DNA from 4 places in the Ruminococcus sp. 1001136sp1 genome. Region 2 is predicted to be linked to each of the others. Evidence: riboswitches for the same ligand, from Rfam matches in the RefSeq annotation. Region 2 holds a riboswitch; each other region holds the start of a gene.
The links. A riboswitch is a leader RNA that binds a small molecule or an ion and turns the genes downstream of it on or off. The one in region 2 is predicted to bind cyclic di-GMP.
Positions count from the first base shown of each region.

Region 1: another riboswitch for cyclic di-GMP. It lies ahead of ABHC48_RS19365 (ATP-binding protein); the one in region 2 lies ahead of ABHC48_RS04265 (ABC transporter substrate-binding protein).
Region 3: another riboswitch for cyclic di-GMP. It lies ahead of ABHC48_RS05325 (transporter substrate-binding domain-containing protein); the one in region 2 lies ahead of ABHC48_RS04265 (ABC transporter substrate-binding protein).
Region 4: another riboswitch for cyclic di-GMP. It lies ahead of ABHC48_RS08535 (hypothetical protein); the one in region 2 lies ahead of ABHC48_RS04265 (ABC transporter substrate-binding protein).

Region 1 covers NZ_JBDPGY010000034.1:16,358-20,576, forward strand. The annotation lists gene ABHC48_RS19355 (PrsW family glutamic-type intramembrane protease) at 1-320, shown strand, start outside; gene ABHC48_RS19360 (Uma2 family endonuclease) at 729-1,286, shown strand; cyclic di-GMP riboswitch class I at 1,740-1,815, shown strand; gene ABHC48_RS19365 (ATP-binding protein) at 1,890-4,219, shown strand, end outside.
Region 2 covers NZ_JBDPGY010000003.1:195,327-199,545, forward strand. The annotation lists gene ABHC48_RS04260 (sensor domain-containing diguanylate cyclase) at 1-1,159, opposite strand, end outside; cyclic di-GMP riboswitch class I at 1,481-1,556, shown strand; gene ABHC48_RS04265 (ABC transporter substrate-binding protein) at 1,657-3,501, shown strand; gene ABHC48_RS04270 (ATP-binding protein) at 3,647-4,219, shown strand, end outside.
Region 3 covers NZ_JBDPGY010000004.1:210,514-214,732, forward strand. The annotation lists gene ABHC48_RS05325 (transporter substrate-binding domain-containing protein) at 1-1,518, opposite strand, end outside; cyclic di-GMP riboswitch class I at 1,682-1,757, opposite strand; gene ABHC48_RS05330 (helix-turn-helix transcriptional regulator) at 1,891-2,340, opposite strand; gene ABHC48_RS05335 (alpha/beta hydrolase) at 2,343-3,341, opposite strand; gene ABHC48_RS05340 (MerR family transcriptional regulator) at 3,460-3,897, shown strand; gene ABHC48_RS05345 (TIGR00730 family Rossman fold protein) at 3,978-4,219, opposite strand, start outside.
Region 4 covers NZ_JBDPGY010000008.1:41,920-46,138, forward strand. The annotation lists gene rho (transcription termination factor Rho) at 1-41, opposite strand, end outside; gene ABHC48_RS08535 (hypothetical protein) at 687-1,703, opposite strand; cyclic di-GMP riboswitch class I at 1,874-1,957, opposite strand; gene ABHC48_RS08540 (substrate-binding domain-containing protein) at 2,147-3,022, opposite strand; gene ABHC48_RS08545 (beta-propeller fold lactonase family protein) at 3,000-3,338, opposite strand; gene ABHC48_RS08550 (glycosyl hydrolase family 28 protein) at 3,369-4,219, opposite strand, start outside.

The DNA.
Region 1 (4,219 bases), on a different contig from region 2:
ATGTATGTTATCTCACAGAAAACGGGGCAGCAGATTTTTCCTATGTGCTGATCCGTGGCGTATCAGCTGGTTCCCTTCATCTTTTGTGCGGAATTGCACTTGGCTGCGGAATCGCCTATGTGTTTCAGAAAAAATGGATCATGGTCACTGGCACGATCGGGGCGCTTGGGGCATGTGTGGTTTTCCATGGGATTTATAATATACTGATCACAGCAAACAGCAGATGGAACCTGATCGGCTATCTGTTCCCGATATTTTTGATCTTTGCCCTTCTGGCGGTTAAAAAGTTCCGGCTTTATCGGAAAATTGAGTTTGAATAAAATGTTCTGTCGCGAAAAAGTGTTTTTATTTGAAAGGTGACGGTGAAAGAGCCGGATAAAGCCAAACGCATTAATCTGGCAAAAAACTTCTTCGTCTGCCTTTGTTTCCTTATTTGTTACTGTTCGCTGGTGACATTCCGCGAGGTGTTTTTGTGAACGTAGTTCACAGAAAACTCGAGAAGTGCGGCGCGAAATCATGCGAATGCATGATTTCTGTGCATCGCGAAGCGTGTTACTGTGAACGGAGTGAACAGTAACCCTTATTTTGCAGGTTTTATCAAGCATTTGAAAACGCATTGTATTACAGGAAAAAATCCGCTATAATAAAAACAAAGGTTGCTGATAGGAATCATTGCAAAACATAAATGCCAGACAAAGATACGAATTATAGATTTGGAGGGAACGTATATGCCATTATTTAAGGAAGAATACAAAAAGGAAGAGAAAATAAATGGTGTCATTTATGATATGTCGCCATCACCAAATTATCAGCATGGTATCGTAAACGGAAATATATACCGGATTATATCTGGAAAACTGCAGGGAAGTATTTGTCTGGCATTCATTGAGAACTTGGATTACAAATACCATCCTGAAATAAATGATGATTATGTAATCCCGGATGTTATGATTGTGTGTGAACGGAAACACTTAAAAGGCGGTGCCTATTCTGGCGTGCCTAAATTTATAGTAGAAACACTTAGCCCGGCTACTGCATTGCGTGATAAAACAGACAAGAAAGAAATATACCAGAAAGCTGGGGTAGAAGAATATTGGATCGTGTCACCTAGAGAAAGAGCAGTTGAAATCTACTACCTGGAAGATGGAAGTTATAAGTTGAACTATAGTTATATTCTTCAGGATGATCCAGAGGAAGCGCATTATAATGCAGATACCGTAATCACATTAAAAGAATTCCCGAATATCAGTATGGCGCTGGCAGAAATTTTTGCGGATATTGATTGAAGCTTTACTATCTGGTTTTTGTGGATCCGTACAATAAGGTATGTATTCAGCAATCCACTTCAAACCATCATTTAAAATCATTCGATATACCATATCGACAGAAAAATTATGAGGGACATACTTGTTGTAGCAGAACTGATTGGAAAATTTGAAAAACTGAAATATCCAGCCGGTGATCTTAGCCGAGAGATTGATTTTATTATTTATATATTTCCAAGTCCAAAAATAACATAAGCGAAAATAATATTTGCGGAAACGAAAGTATCTTAATATTTTTATGCGTATACTTCAAGTGATGTCAATGCTGCGTGGACTTTGGAGGTAGGAGAACAGTTCGAGTATATGTATCGACTGTTCTTTTTTTTAGCATTAAAGCTGTGATATTTTCCTTGTGCAAAGTGGAGTAAGAGAGTATAATAAAATCAGTTTTTTGCATAATTTTAAAAGTTATAATAAGGAAATCGGCAAACCAGCTGAAAGTCTGGGACGCAAAGCTACAGGGCCTGTAAAATGGCAGCCAGTTGCATGAAATGAGATGCACTGTCTGTTTGGCAGTGCTTTTAATTTGTATATCTAAAGATATTATTCGAGAGGGACATGTTTATGATAAAGTTGAACGATGAGGATATACAGGCATATTTTCAGGCTGGAAACTCCGGATTCTGGAAAGTAGAGTCTGAAAAAGGAAAAAAGACAAGACTGTATACAGATGAAATCACAGATGAACTGTTTGGAATTACAGAAGATCTGTCTCCGGAAAAATGTATGGAGTATGTGGCAGAACATATTTATCCGCAGGAGAGGGAGTGCTTCTGGGATTACATGGAAGAACTGAAAAGCCATGAATCAGAAGCTGTTTACCGTTATATGCATCCTGTAAAAGGAGTCATTTATATACGCTGCACAGGAAGGAGAGTCCCATCTCCAGACAACATGATCAGGCTTGTTGGTTACCATCAGGAAGCAGGAAATATTGTCCATTTTGAAAAAGAAAAACTTCTGGAGAACCGATTGCTGCAACAGAACCAGCATTTAAAGGATGAAAACAAAAACCAGATTTCTTATTATAAAGAGCTTCTGGATACGATAAGTGTTGGAGTGCTGTCCTATACCTTGCCAGAGCATGAGATTGTCCATATGAATGCAGAAGCTATGCGTATCTATGGAGTGGAGACAATTGAGGAAGCACAGGAAAATCTGGGCAGACTCATAGGGGCTGTGTCCTATTTAAATCAAAATGTAATTGAGAAACTGATGGATATGCGATACCATGACGGAGCTGTTTCTTATGAATGTGTAATCCCTGACGGAAAGGGACATCTGACACCGGCGATTGCGAAGACGGAAATTTTTTATACATCAGACGGAAAAAAAACAATACTAACAACATTCCTTGATATTTCTGAAAATGTTACTCTGAAAAAATCACTAAAAGAAGCACAGGAAAGCAATGCGGTCATATCCGCAATTTCAAAGATTTACTGGACGATTTATTCTATGGATCTACGAACAGACAGTTTTGAAGAAGTTGTCGGGGGCAAGGTAATGCATCGGTTGACAGGTAGTCACGGATGTGCTTCAGAAGCATTTCGTACCGCACGGAAAAGTGTTGTTTCCAGAGAGGATCAGAAAACCATGCGGGAGTTTTTTGAGGTTACAACGCTGGCAGCCAGGCTGCAGCAGGAAGAGACGATTGCGAGAGAATATCTTGCTACAGATGGGCACTGGCATATGGGACGATTCATTGTGAAGCAGCGTGATGCAAACGGAACTGTTACGGAGGTGCTTTATGTAGCACGTGACATTACGGAAGAAAAAAAGCAGGAGTTCGAATATCAGGAACAGTTAAAAAAGATCGCTCAGGAAGCGGAAAAAGCGAATATTTCAAAAACTGATTTTCTCAGACGAATGAGTCATGATATCCGGACTCCAATCAATGGAATCCGTGGAATTACGCAGATTGCAAACCATTTTCCGGGAGATCTGCAAAAACAGCAGGAGTGCAGAGATAAGGTCTTGACAGCATCTGGATTTCTTCTGAATCTTGTGAATGATATCCTGGATATGAATAAAATGGAATCCGGAACCTTGCAGCTGGAAGAAAAAACTTTCGATTTACGCAAGGTGTTGGGGGAATCAACTGGTATTGTTGAGATGCAGGGACATGAAAAGGGAATTTCACTGAACCTGGGAGCTGTCAATATCATACATAATCAATTGGTTGGAAGTCCTCTTCATCTTCAGCAGATCCTGCAGAATATAGGAAGTAATGCAGTAAATTATAATCATGTGGGTGGTAAGATTATTGTTGGCTGCCAGGAAATCAGTTCAGATGACCGGACCGCAGTATTCGAATTTACCTGTACAGATAATGGAATTGGGATGAGTGAAGAGTTTCAGGAGCATTTGTTTGAACCTTTTACACAGGAGAACAGACTGGAACAGAAAGCAAATATGGGAACTGGTCTGGGAATGACGATTGTCAACCAGTTAGTAAAACTGATGGGAGGACAGATTTGTTTTACCAGTAAAGTGGATGAGGGAACTTCATTTGTGATTACATTGCCGTTCCAGATTTCCTCAGACAGAGAATCAAAAATGCCAGAATCATCCGTTGAGAATGTTTCACTGAAAGGGAAAAGAGCACTTCTTGTTGAAGATAATGAATTGAATATGGAAATTGCACAATTTATATTGGAAAATGAGAGCATGCTAGTTCGCTGTGCATGGAATGGAAAAGAGGCAGTGGATATTTTTGCCCGGTCAAAGCCGGGAGAATATGATCTGATATTAATGGATATCATGATGCCGGTTATGGATGGTCTGGAAGCAGCAAGACAGATTCGTGCAATGAATCGTCCTGATGCAAAACTTATCCCTATTGTAGCCATGTCTGCAAATGCTTTTCAGGATGATGTGGAGCGCAGCAAAAA
Region 2 (4,219 bases):
CACAGCGCATAAGCTGTGAAGGGCTGGCTGCAAATGTTGGATATTCTGCATATCCGAGAGATATGTAAAATGCAACTTTTTTACCGTGATATGAAAACGTTTTTGGAAGCTTAGTGAATTGCTGCAGCTGTTTATCTGCTTCCTTAAAGGTACAATGTGGTAAAAGAATGCAGAATTCGTCACCACCATTTCTTCCAAGCAATGCATCGGATGGGAAAAAAGCTTTCATACTGTCTGCCAGACTCTTTAATGCTTTGTCTCCGTAACTATGGCCATAGATATCATTGATAAACTTAAAGTCATCAATATCAAGGAGCGCAGCCACAAAATGTGTTTGTGGATTTTTAGAAATTATTTTTTCTGCTAATTCATCAAATCCATAGCGATTATAAATATTTGTAAGAGAATCTGTGCGCGCCAGTATTTTATATTTGTTCTTGTGTTCTTTTGCTACCAGCCATACCCTGGTAAGCACTGACAGAAGAAGGCTTATAGTAAGAAACATACCACTGATAATTATCAGTAGTGTGTTATTTCTCCATCCGGTTTTAGGAGTTACCTCAAGCTTCCAGGTTCCATCTCCTACTGTAAAAGCGTAAGAAACCGGATGATCTATTTGACCATCTGACTGATAAACCACTTTATAAGTATCACTCCAGGGAGTGTCTGTTTTTAAAATTTTGTATTCATATCCAAAATTTGAAAGTGCAATGACTGCATCTGAAAAAATATCCGGAACACGCAGGATAACAATGGTAAATCCCCAGAAATACTCTTGTCCGCTTTTATCCTTCAGGTAGACTGGATTGCGGACTGCAATTCCATAACCGCCCTGTTTTAATTCGAAGGGCCCCTGCGTAATGGTTGCATGGTTATCTCTTGCATAACAAGAAATCTCTTTACGGTCTTTATCATGGAGCAGATCAATCTTACCTGCCTCATTTCCTTCAGCCGGATAAATATCTGTTACAACACCATTAGGAGCGAGCTGCACGCTTTCAATAGAATCAGACATAAGATTCCCGGCAATCGTGTCAAACTGATGGATTTCGCCATTTTCACTGATTAAGGTCTGTTCCAAAGCATTTGTAATTTCAATTCCATCTGCAATTTCATTCTTTATGCGTTCACCATAGGTGGTTGCGTTTAATTGTGCCAATATGTGTCTCTGATTTTTTTCATGGGTGTCTGTTTTGTATACAATTAAACCAAAAAGGCATATGCCCAGTAAAAAAATAATAAGAGGCACAAGTGTTTTTTTCTTCACTTGGTTCACCTCATTTTATTCATTGGAGTTTTTATAATAAAGCATTATATCATAGAAGTTGAAAAACGGAATAAGTTAAAAAAAAAATGACAGTATAATGACAATATGTTTTTGGGCGTTAAAACGGCGTTAAAACGGTAATGTTTTTCTTGTGTACAGTAGAGTACTATAGTATAATAAAACCAGTTTTTTGCATAAATTTAAAAGCTATAATAAGGAAATCGGCAAACCAGATGAAAGTCTGGGACGCAAAGCTACAGGGCCTGTAAAATGGCAGCCAGTTGCATGAAATGACGTGCACTGTCTGTTTGACAGTGTTTTTTTTACGGAGTTATTTCACAGACGTAACAATAATGATTTTATCAGGAAAGAATGAGGAAAATAAAAGTATGAAAAAGGCAAAACGTTGTCTGACAGCAGTGGTGTCAGGTGTGCTTGTAGCAACTGCTGTCTTGTCTGGATGTGGACAGTCAAAGAAAGAAGTATCTAAAAACGATGATCATCTTACCGTTTATCTGTGGGAAAATCGTTTGATGAAAAATATTGCACCCTATATCCATGAACAGTTTCCTGATCAGGATATTGAATTTATTATTGGTAACAATGATACCGATTTATACAGTTATTTTAAAGAACATGATGAATTACCGGATATCATAACAGTACGGCGATTTTCTGGAACAGATGCACAGGACTTACAGCCTTATCTTATGGATTTTGCTTCTTATGATGTTGTTTCCAAGTATTATTCCTATGCGGTGCAATATTATAAGAATGCGGAGGATGAAATCCAGTGGCTGCCAATCTGTGGTATTCCGCAGACGATCATTGCCAACAAAACACTGTTTGATCAGTATGGCGTAAAGATTCCAGAAAATTATGAGGAATATGTACAGGCCTGTCAGCAGTTTTATGATAATGGCATAAAACCGTATTCCATGGATCTTGGGGAAGACTGGTCTAATAATGAAATCATCCAGGCGGCGGCAATCGGTGAGTTTACAAGCCTGGATGGTATTGAATGGCGAAACAGTGCAGAGACTGCAGCGGATGAAGTGAAGTTTGATGATGCATTATGGAAACGTATTTTTTCAGAAACCAGTCAGTTTCTTAAGGATTCGCACTTTGGTAAAGAAGATATCAATATTGACGTCGATACAGGAATCCAGATGTTTGTCGAGGGAAAATCAGCAATGTTTCATGGACATCCGACGGTTATGCAGCAGCTGCAGAAACAGATGGATGCGGAGCTGATCCGTATTCCTTACTTTTCACAGACATCGGATGAATCCTACGTGTACATGACTCCGTCCTTAAACATTGCATTTAACAAAAACCTGGAAAAAGACCGGGAGAAACTGGATACCGCACTGGATGTGCTGGATTGTATGATTTCAGAAGAGGGGCAAAAGCTGATTGCGGATGGAAGCGGTGTTATTTCATTGAATACAGATGTTCCAACCATGATGCAGGATGTACCTGGACTGGAAGAGGAAATTAATCATAATGCTGTTTATATCCGATATTCCGCCCAAAAATCATTTGATGCAGGTCTTGAGGCTGTTCACGGATTACTGTCAGGGGAAATGGATGAAACACAGGCTTATGATACTTTGCGCAGTGTAATGAATCGTAAAGATCCAGAAGAAAAAGCAATGGTGAATTTTGAAAATGAATATTCCATTTCACTGAACGATAGAAATGGCCGTGATGCAGCATCTTCCATTTTAACTACGATCAGAGAAGAAAATGATGCACAGCTGGCTCTGGCACCATATTATTATTTCACTTCTTCTATGTACAAAGGAGAATGTACCAATAGCCGGGTTGGCATGATGACAGCGAAGAGTTCAGATACAGCATTATATTTTGCAAAAATTAATGGTAAACAGGTTTTTGAACTCGTGGAAAATTATCTCGCCGAAGCTGATGAGAATTTTTATGTAACCAATAAATACGAATTACCAATTGCATCCGGTATGAAAATGATCGTCAATCAAGCGGAAAGTGGATTTTCGTTAAAGGACTTGACAGTTAATGATAAGAAAATAGACAAAGAAAAGGAATACTTTATTCTTCTTACAGACACCACAATGTCTGTTTTGAAAAAAATAAATCCGAAATGTGAGATTGAGCAGCTTAAAGATACAACATTATCAAGTGCATGGATCGAAGCAATGTCAAAAGGACGGCAGCCGTCAGCACCGGAAGACTATATAGAGGTTGAACAGTAAAAGTGGAGATAGAACAAACGGTAAATAAAAGAAAAAAATAACAAGGCTGTTGCTTATACTACTTATTATTCTTTTAAGCTTAGCTTGTATCAAGTATCTGATAAGTAAGTCTGGCAAGTATATCAGCGAAAATGGAAAAAGCAGTATGGAAGCTGTTGTTGAACAGATACAGCAGACCTATGATCTTCAAGTGAGTGGATACTACAGCCAGCTGCAGTTGGTTGAGGAATTTTTACTTCATGAGAGGGAGCTGTCTCTTGAAACGGATACGAACAAAAATTTCTTTGAAGCATGGGAAAAAGAATCGGAAAGCACCCTTATATTCATTCAGGAAAATGGTCAGGCAGTATCAGCAGGTGGAACAAAAATGCGGATTGATATGCCAAGTAAACTTCTGCTGGACTTAAAGAATGGATACAATATTGGAAAACTGGTGCGTCTTGATTATGATCAGGAGAAAAAAGACGGTTATCTGGTTGCGATCCCATGTCAGGAATACACTATCAATGGGGAAACTTATACGGCAATTGGAACTGTGTATGATCATTCGAAACTGGATTCCATGTTAAAACTGAAAGGTTATGATGGGAAAGCATATTTGTTCATGCTGGATCATGACGGAAATATTACGTATACGAACCAGAGTGGAGATAAATACCTGCGTAATTATTCTTTGTTAAAACATTTAAAAGGGGAACAGGCTATTACAGAAGAAGAG
Region 3 (4,219 bases), on a different contig from region 2:
AAAATCCTTCGCTGTAACTTTTCGTAAGGAAGCATTATACGAAACTACTGCACCTGAAAATTGAGTTGTAGGTATAGATGTCAGTGTTTTATTCAGAATGGACAAAAGAACCGGTTCTCCCTGCAGAATAGCAAATGGAACATCAGCTTCTTTTGTCAGGAAAACACTATGAAGCTTATTATTTTTCAAATAGTCTGAAACAGTACCTGAATTGCTTACAATACAATCCGTCTCCCCCTTCTGCATTGCTTTTACTGCTGCATCTGATGTTTCATATTCCACAACCTTCCATTGCGGATAATTGTATGAAAGATATGCTTTCAATGCAAAATCATCTTTTTCAACGGCAACTATATTCTCTTTATTTTCATCAAAAGAATCCTTTGCCGTAATTGCTGCCATATTGAGAGTCAACAGCGTATCCGACAAAGCAAATCCATTTGTTTCTGCAAAGTATGGATTCTGGTTTGCATGAAAAATCAGGTCTATTTTTCCATCCTGCAATGCCTGAAGCAGTTCACTTCTTGTCTCATATCCATTTAATTCAAATTCCAGAGTCTGACCTTGCAGACAATTTTCTGCAAGATCCACATAATCTGTAATAACACCTGTCAGTTTACCTGTTGATGGATCTACACTGCTGATACCTCCATCCTGATTCAGATACCCTATCCGGATTGCACCATGCTGCCCGATCCACTCACTTTCTTCTTTTGAAAGAAACGAGCTGCTCTGTGCAGAAAGATAACGCCTGTAGAGATCATCTGTGTAAAATGGGTTGTCATCCTTGATTCTGCGCATAGCACTATCCAGTGCTTCTTTGATATCCGGACGTTCTGGATTTATAGCGAAATAGATTTCTGTCTCTCCAATACTTGTAAGCGGTGAAATATCCGATTCTTCCCAACGGGATTCTTCTACCGAAACGAAGCAGTCAATTTCATGTTTCGACAGTTTGTCCATAATTTCTGTGGTTGTAGAAACATTGATATGCTTCGTATGCAGACCATATTTTGATTCCCATTCATTAAGCACATCCTCCACTATATTATCTTTAGACACACCAATATTTTTTCCCTCAAAAGAATCCAAATTTCCTGCTGTAAGATCCATATTGGATGCATCCGTATAGATGTAATATTTCTCTTCCCCCATAGGCATATCGGAAAAAAGCATATTTTCAGCACGTTCGTCTGTATAGGAAATGTCACCAAGAATATCAATCTCTCCATTTTCCAACTGTGTAAAGCAGTTTTTCCAATCACTTGTTATGTATTTATATGTCCATCCTGCATAACCTGCAATATCTTGAAGATACTCATAACCATAGCCGCTTCTTTCTCCCTTTTCATTGACGGTATTATAAGTTTCTTCAAAAGATCCTACCCGGATAACATTGTCAGAGTTTTCTTTGGCAAATGTAGGAACGGATAAAACAATAAAACATATAATTGTGCAAAATATAATGTAACAAAATTTGAAATTCATTATATTCTGTACTAATTTGCACTTCTTCATCTTTCTCCCCTCCTCTAGGCTACAGTTGCTTGCTTCCAGATTTTAATTTTACATTCATTAATTGTCAATAACCTCCCCGCTATTTTTCCAAACAGCTTCTGTATTACTTATTCAAGTGCTCTACCATAAAAAAGCACTGCCAAACAGACAGTGCAACCTCATTTCATGCAACTGGCTGCCATTTTACAGGCCCTGTAGCTTTGCGTCCCAGACTTTCATCTGGTTTGCCGATTTCCTTATTATAGCTTTAATACTTATGCAAAAAAACTGATTTCATTATACTTTAATGCTCTAGTATACACAAGAAAACATTACCGTTTTAACGACAAAAATAAAAAAAGAACAGCCGATACATATACTCGAACTATTCTTCTACTTCCGAAGACCACGCAGCATTGACATCACTGTTTCCTGCTCATTTGTACTCAGATTATTCCATATCCTTAAAACTTCTTTCTGTTTTTCTGTCAGATTCTCTGAATTACCTTCCTGAAAAAACTGTGATAATGTCACACCCAAAGCTGTACATATTTTTTCAAGTGTGATCAGCGACGGCAGGTTTTCCTGCGCCATGATTCTTCCCAGTGATGACTGGGAAATTCCAAATACACATAAGCATGATACAATAGAGGCATGCTGAAGGAGGATCTCATATGGCAAAGCAAGCTGTACAATTTCTTCTTTTGTATGATATTTGTTATTCAACTCCATCGTTATTTTTAATGCCCTTTGAGACATCTCATGCATGATCAGATGGTCTTCACTTCCACCGTCTACAGTATATCCGGGCTTCATATTACTCAAATATTCTTCAAATGTCATGATTAACCAACCCCGTTTTCTTTAAAAAATTTCTGGATTTTATCAAATGGGATCACATCCAGATTATCGTAAAGATCTGTATGAACAGCCCCTGGAATTGTCAGCAGCTCTTTATTGGATGTGTACTTGCTGTCCTTGATCATATTTTCATAAGCATCTTTTCCAAAATAATAACTGTGCGCTTTTTCTCCATGAACGATAAGGACTGCACTTCTGATTTCATTACTGTACTTTAATATTGGCTGATTCATAAATGACATACATCCAATACTGTTCCAGCCATCATTGGAATTTAGGCTCCTTTTATGATAACATCTGCCTTTATAATACTCACTATAATCTTTTACGAAGAGAGGGGCATCTTCCGGAACCGGAAGTGGAACACAACCACCGCCTTTGGAATACTCGCCTTTACGGTATTCTTGTGTTCTGAGGGCATTCAGTGACTGTTTCTTTGCATAACGTACTTCTTCACTGTCCTCAGAATCAAAGTACCCATTTGCATTTACCCTTGTCATATCATACATGGTAGATGCTACAGTTGCTTTTATTCTTGTATCCAATGCAGTTGCGTTAAGAGCCATTCCACCCCATCCGCAGATTCCAATGATTCCTATTTTATCCGTATCCACATCTTCCCGAACAGAAAGAAAATCAACAGCAGCCATGAAATCTTCTGTATTAATATCCGGAGAAGCCATGAATCTTGGATTGCCTCCACTTTCCCCCGTAAAAGAAGGATCAAATGCAATCGTTAAATATCCTTTTTCAGCCATCGTCTGCGCATATAATCCGGAACACTGTTCTTTGATTGCACCAAATGGTCCGCTTACGGCAATCGCAGGATATTTCCCTGACACATTTTTCGGCTTATACAGATCTGCAGCAAGTGTGATTCCATAACGATTTACAAATGTCACTTTCTTATGATCTACTTTTTCACTCTGTGGAAAAGTTTTATCCCATTCAGATACCAACTTTAATTCTTCTGTTTTTAACATATTCAACATCCTCCATATGCAAAATTTCTTGTAATTATACTAACAATAGTATATGATATAAATATCATACAACCTAAAGTTAACTTTAGGTCAAGCATATTTTGAAAGAAGGTTTTTTATGTATACAATCGGTCAGGTCTCTGCAATGTTTGGTCTCCCTGTTTCTACCTTAAGATATTATGACAAGGAAGGTTTTTTCCCTAATCTGGAGCGTAAAGGAAACATCCGTTATTTCAGCGATAATGAGTTGGAAGCGCTTCGTATCATTGAATGTCTGAAGAAATCTGGGCTTGAGATCAAAGATATAAAGCAATTTTTTATCTGGGTATCTGAAGGCAGCGCCAGCTATGAAAAAAGGAAAGAATTATTTGAAGCCAGAAAATCAGCTGTTGAAACTGAAATCCAGGAACTTCAAAAAACTCTCTCCCTCTTAAAATTTAAGTGCTGGTATTATGAAACAGCAATGAAAGATGGTAATGAAGATACGATAAATGCCATGTTACCTGATAAACTTCCAAAAAATATACAGAAACTATATGACAAAGGACATGAATGATTTTTGTTTCTTCTTCAAGCTGGAATTGATCGTGCTCTGTCTTTCGCTAATGCAACTCCATTTTACTGTGCAAACATAAGTTATGCCCGTCTCAAGATTCGCTTTATATCATCCAGATTTTCAACAAAAAAGATTCCCTCCTGTCGCTCGTTAGAAGATAATCCTTTTTCAATCATATGATTTAGAAGTGCTTTCAAATCATCGTAGTAACCGTTCAGGTTGTAGAGAATGCAGGGTGCCTCCAGATGTTTCAAAGACACCTTCGACATTACCTCTGCAATTTCCTCCAATGTTCCCGTGCCGCCCGGGAAGGCAATAAAGG
Region 4 (4,219 bases), on a different contig from region 2:
TTCAGCGTAGCCAGGGATAATGATTCATACTTTTCTTTCATCAATCATCTACCTCTTCGACTAATACAATTCTAAAACACATTTCAATTTTGATTTAACGGGATACAAATGTCTGATTAGACAGAAGCTATATACTGAATTATAAAAACATCCTTCAAAAAACTTATTAAAGTTGATTCTAACACATTTCAGGCGCCGTGTCTACATCCATTCCAAATATATATTACTGTTCACTTAGGACCAGTGACCCCAATATATCTATCCCTGCCTGCAAGAAAGTGATAACCTTTGTTTTGTATTATACACACCTAAGGTTTTTCATTGCAAGAATTTTCTGTCGACACATATCCAGACTCTTCGACATAGTTACTGTTCACTCCGTGACCAGTAACACGCTTCGCGATGCACAGAAAGACGAACCTTCTTGTGACAAGCACAAGAAGTAGCGTTTGCTGCGCAAACTTAATTCTCGGGTTTTCTGTGAATTTTGTTCACAAAAAACACCTCGCGGAATGTTACCAGTGAACAGTAACTCGACATATATAAGATTACGGCTCTCCCGGTGACAAAAAGGTAAGTACTATCTGTCACTTACCTTTTTATAAAACACTATTTTCCCGCGCCTGTGGTATCCACAGTAAAACACCCGGAGATATTTCTCCGGGTGCCGGTCATCTTTAAAATCATTAGTTCCAGAACGCTCCATAAATCTTCTGGATCTTAGCGATCTGTGCATCTGTAATCTGATTCAGTGCATTCTGAACAGCTGCATAAGTCTGTGGTCTGCTACTCTTCAGGGAAGCATTGTTCAGGATGTAATCCTTAACAGATTCTGCAAAATATTCGGAAGCATTCTGTGTTACATAGGCTTTATTAAAAGCTGTAACATTTGCCTTCTCAGCTGCAAAAATGCTCTGGAAGCTTGCTGTCTTATCTGCATTTCCTGCGATAAATGCAAGGAAATGACCCAGCTCATGATAAACAGAATCATCAATCTGCTTCATTGTAATAGATCTTGATCTTGCATCAAAATATCCTGAATAGTTGACGGATGGATCAACAACAAGCTTAAATCCCAGCTGCTGATATGCTGCAATTACACGATTGTCCATCTTGCCTGCAACACTTGCTACATTTTCCTCGTGTTTGCTCTGGTTCTGTGAAGAGCTTGCTGCTGCAGTTACCTGGGCAGCGGAAGCACCAGAAGAAGTAGTGCTTACAGCGGTCTCATTGTCAATTGATACCTGCTGTGTAGTTGTTGTCTGAACAGTTGTTGTGATCTTGGATGTAACAACTTTCTTTTTGGATTTCTTGGTGTATTTCGCTGTTGCTTTGGTAACAACGGTTGTCTTGGTATCTACTGTTGTATTACCGGATTTATTTGTTTTATTGGTTACTTTTGTTTTAGTTTTCAGTTTCTTGGTGTAGCTCTTCTTGGAAGCCTTTTTTAATTTAACAGTCTTCCTGGTTGTCTTGGTACTGGAGGTAGTCTTCACAGTAGTCTTCGGCTGGGAAGCCAGTGGAGTTTCATCTTCTATGATGGAAGTCTCCATGATCGGATCTGTGTAACTGGGGAATTCAGGTGTTTCTCCTGTTCCTGAGAATAATGAAACGCCGCCGATCACTGCTGCCAATGCTATAGCAGCACAACTGGAAACAACTTTTTTATTTGCGAGCCACTCTGTTAATTTCTTTCCTTTCATAAATAACACACCTTTCTTGAACCATAATGTAACTGACTTGCCGCTATCTGGAAACTATCAGTCCCATCAGTTTGTGGAAATAAAAAAACCGTTTATCAGATTAAATAAACGGTCGCCACAAACAGAAGAACCACGTCTCCTGTCATATTACATTACCTAATCAATATCAATGCGGCAACCGGCTGTCATAGTCTTGAGACCTTAGACCCTTGGCTTTGCGTCCCTGTCTTTCAACAGGTTTGCCTTTTATTCACTTCTTATAATAAAGCAAACTGTCACTTTTGTCAACGGAATTCCCTTGTTAAAACTTACAAAAATCCGTCTAAAAAGTACGAAAACAAAAAAATCTGTAAAAATATCTGAGCGGATCGTAACGCATGATAATCCTTCTCAAATATTTTCACAGATTCCTTTTCGATGTAATGGATAGCAACAAACACACCTTACAGCTTGCGTGTAGACTCCCGCTCTATAAGAGTTCCGCTCAGTATTTGCCGTTTCACTACCTTTTTCCGGTCGATCAGATCAAACAAGGTACGGACGCTCTGCAGGGCAGTTTCCACTCTTGGATATTTCAATGTGGTGATGGATGGATGATAATATTCCGCAATGTCCTGACCATCTGCTCCTGCCACACAATAATCCTCCGGTACTCTTTTGCCGCTGTCAATAATTGCTCTGCAGGCGCCTACCGCCAGAGTATCTGAAATTGCATAAATACAGGAAAAATCCACCCCCGATTTCAAAAGCTCACAGGTACAGTTATAACCATTCTCAATCGTATAGATTCTTTTACCTGGTTTTAAACGAATTATAAGCTTCTCATCATACTCCAGTCCATTTTTTTCCAGTGACCTTTTATAGCCATTGAGATGGCATCTTCCAAGACCTTCATCTCCGGAAGTAATAAAGGCGATCCTTTTATGTCCGCAGCTGCACAGATAATCAACCATACTCTGGCTCTCAATCTCTGTATCAGTCGTCACAAGGGCACTTTTAGGATAAGTTCCTGTATCCTCCGGAACTGTTTTTCCGGAACCACTGATCACATACGGAACTCTCAGCATTCTCAGCCTTGACTCGTCATAATTATACATACCTCCAAGAAATATGATTCCTTTGACTTTTTTCTCTTTTTCCAGCTGAAGGGCAAGCTCAACTTCGTCTTCATCATCTGCTACATTCTGCAATACCAGGCAATATTTCCTGTCACGGACTTCCCGCTCCAATACATGAAGCATAACACCCCAGTATGAGTTGCTGATTTCTTTTATTATAACTGCGATCGTATTGGAATCAGCCCTTTTCAGATTTTTCATCCTTTTCAATATGACAGGATGCTTTTCCAGGCATCTGAAGACCTTCCTTTTTCTCTGCTGTAAGCCTTTCTTCCTGAACCCCTACTTCATATTCCACAATTTCCGCAGCATCTTCACTTTCACTTACCGCAAAAAGCCGGTTCTTCACCAGACAAATCCAGGAAGGATTCTGCATTTGTATGATAAGAGGAGTTCCTGCAACATCTCCCAGGATCTCATTATACGGAATCAGATAGATACCTTTTCCAAGCTCCTGCTTCTCCAATACAGCAGGGGCATCATGCTGTGTATAGGTTCCGACAAGCAAAATATCCATGCTTTCTTCCATCTCCTTTGTTAATTCCTTTTACTGGAATTTCAGTTCATCTGACAATTCCACAACCATGTGTAATTCACCAGGTGACATCACCTTTTCTCCATGAATTACCACATTGTCAAAATAAAAGCCATGAGGTCTGCACACTTCATTTTTCATCTCAAAGCCACGTATAATGGATACTGGAAAAGTGCCTTCTGTAATTTCAATATTTTTAAAGAAAATATCATTTACCATGCCTCTTTCCCTGTCTCGTGAATACTTGGAATCAAGAGTTTTAATATCAATAAATTTTTCCTGGGCATCTTCAATTCGGATGTTTTCATAAACAATATCATGTACATGGGCACGGTCAGCGTTATGAATTGTCAGTACTCCACCTGACTGATTGCCCTCATACTGGCAATGTACAACATCACAATTTCTGAAAACAACATCTGTAATTTCGTCACATCTGGTTTCATATCCGATTTCAAGTGTGTTTCCAAATTCTGCATTCCAGAACAGGCAATCCTCAACAAGGATATGTCTCACATCTGTGCAGCCTGACGGATCCTGGAATTCCACAGCCTTAATAGATATACAATCATCATTTGCCCTTATAAAGCAATTACGAAGCACTACATTCTCACATCCGACTATATCGACGCCATCTCCTGTGATCACTTTTCCCAGAACATTTACATCTTCAATCAGAACATTTTTACATGCAACCGGAACAATATGCCAGGAACCACCATCCAGAAGTGTGATTCCGCGTATTTCAATGTCCTCACCCAATACAGGAACGATCAGCTGCTCTGCACCATTTTCATCCCATGCATGCCAGTTTCCTCCATACAGGATTCCGTTTCCCAGAATACGGACTCTGTCTGCCATTC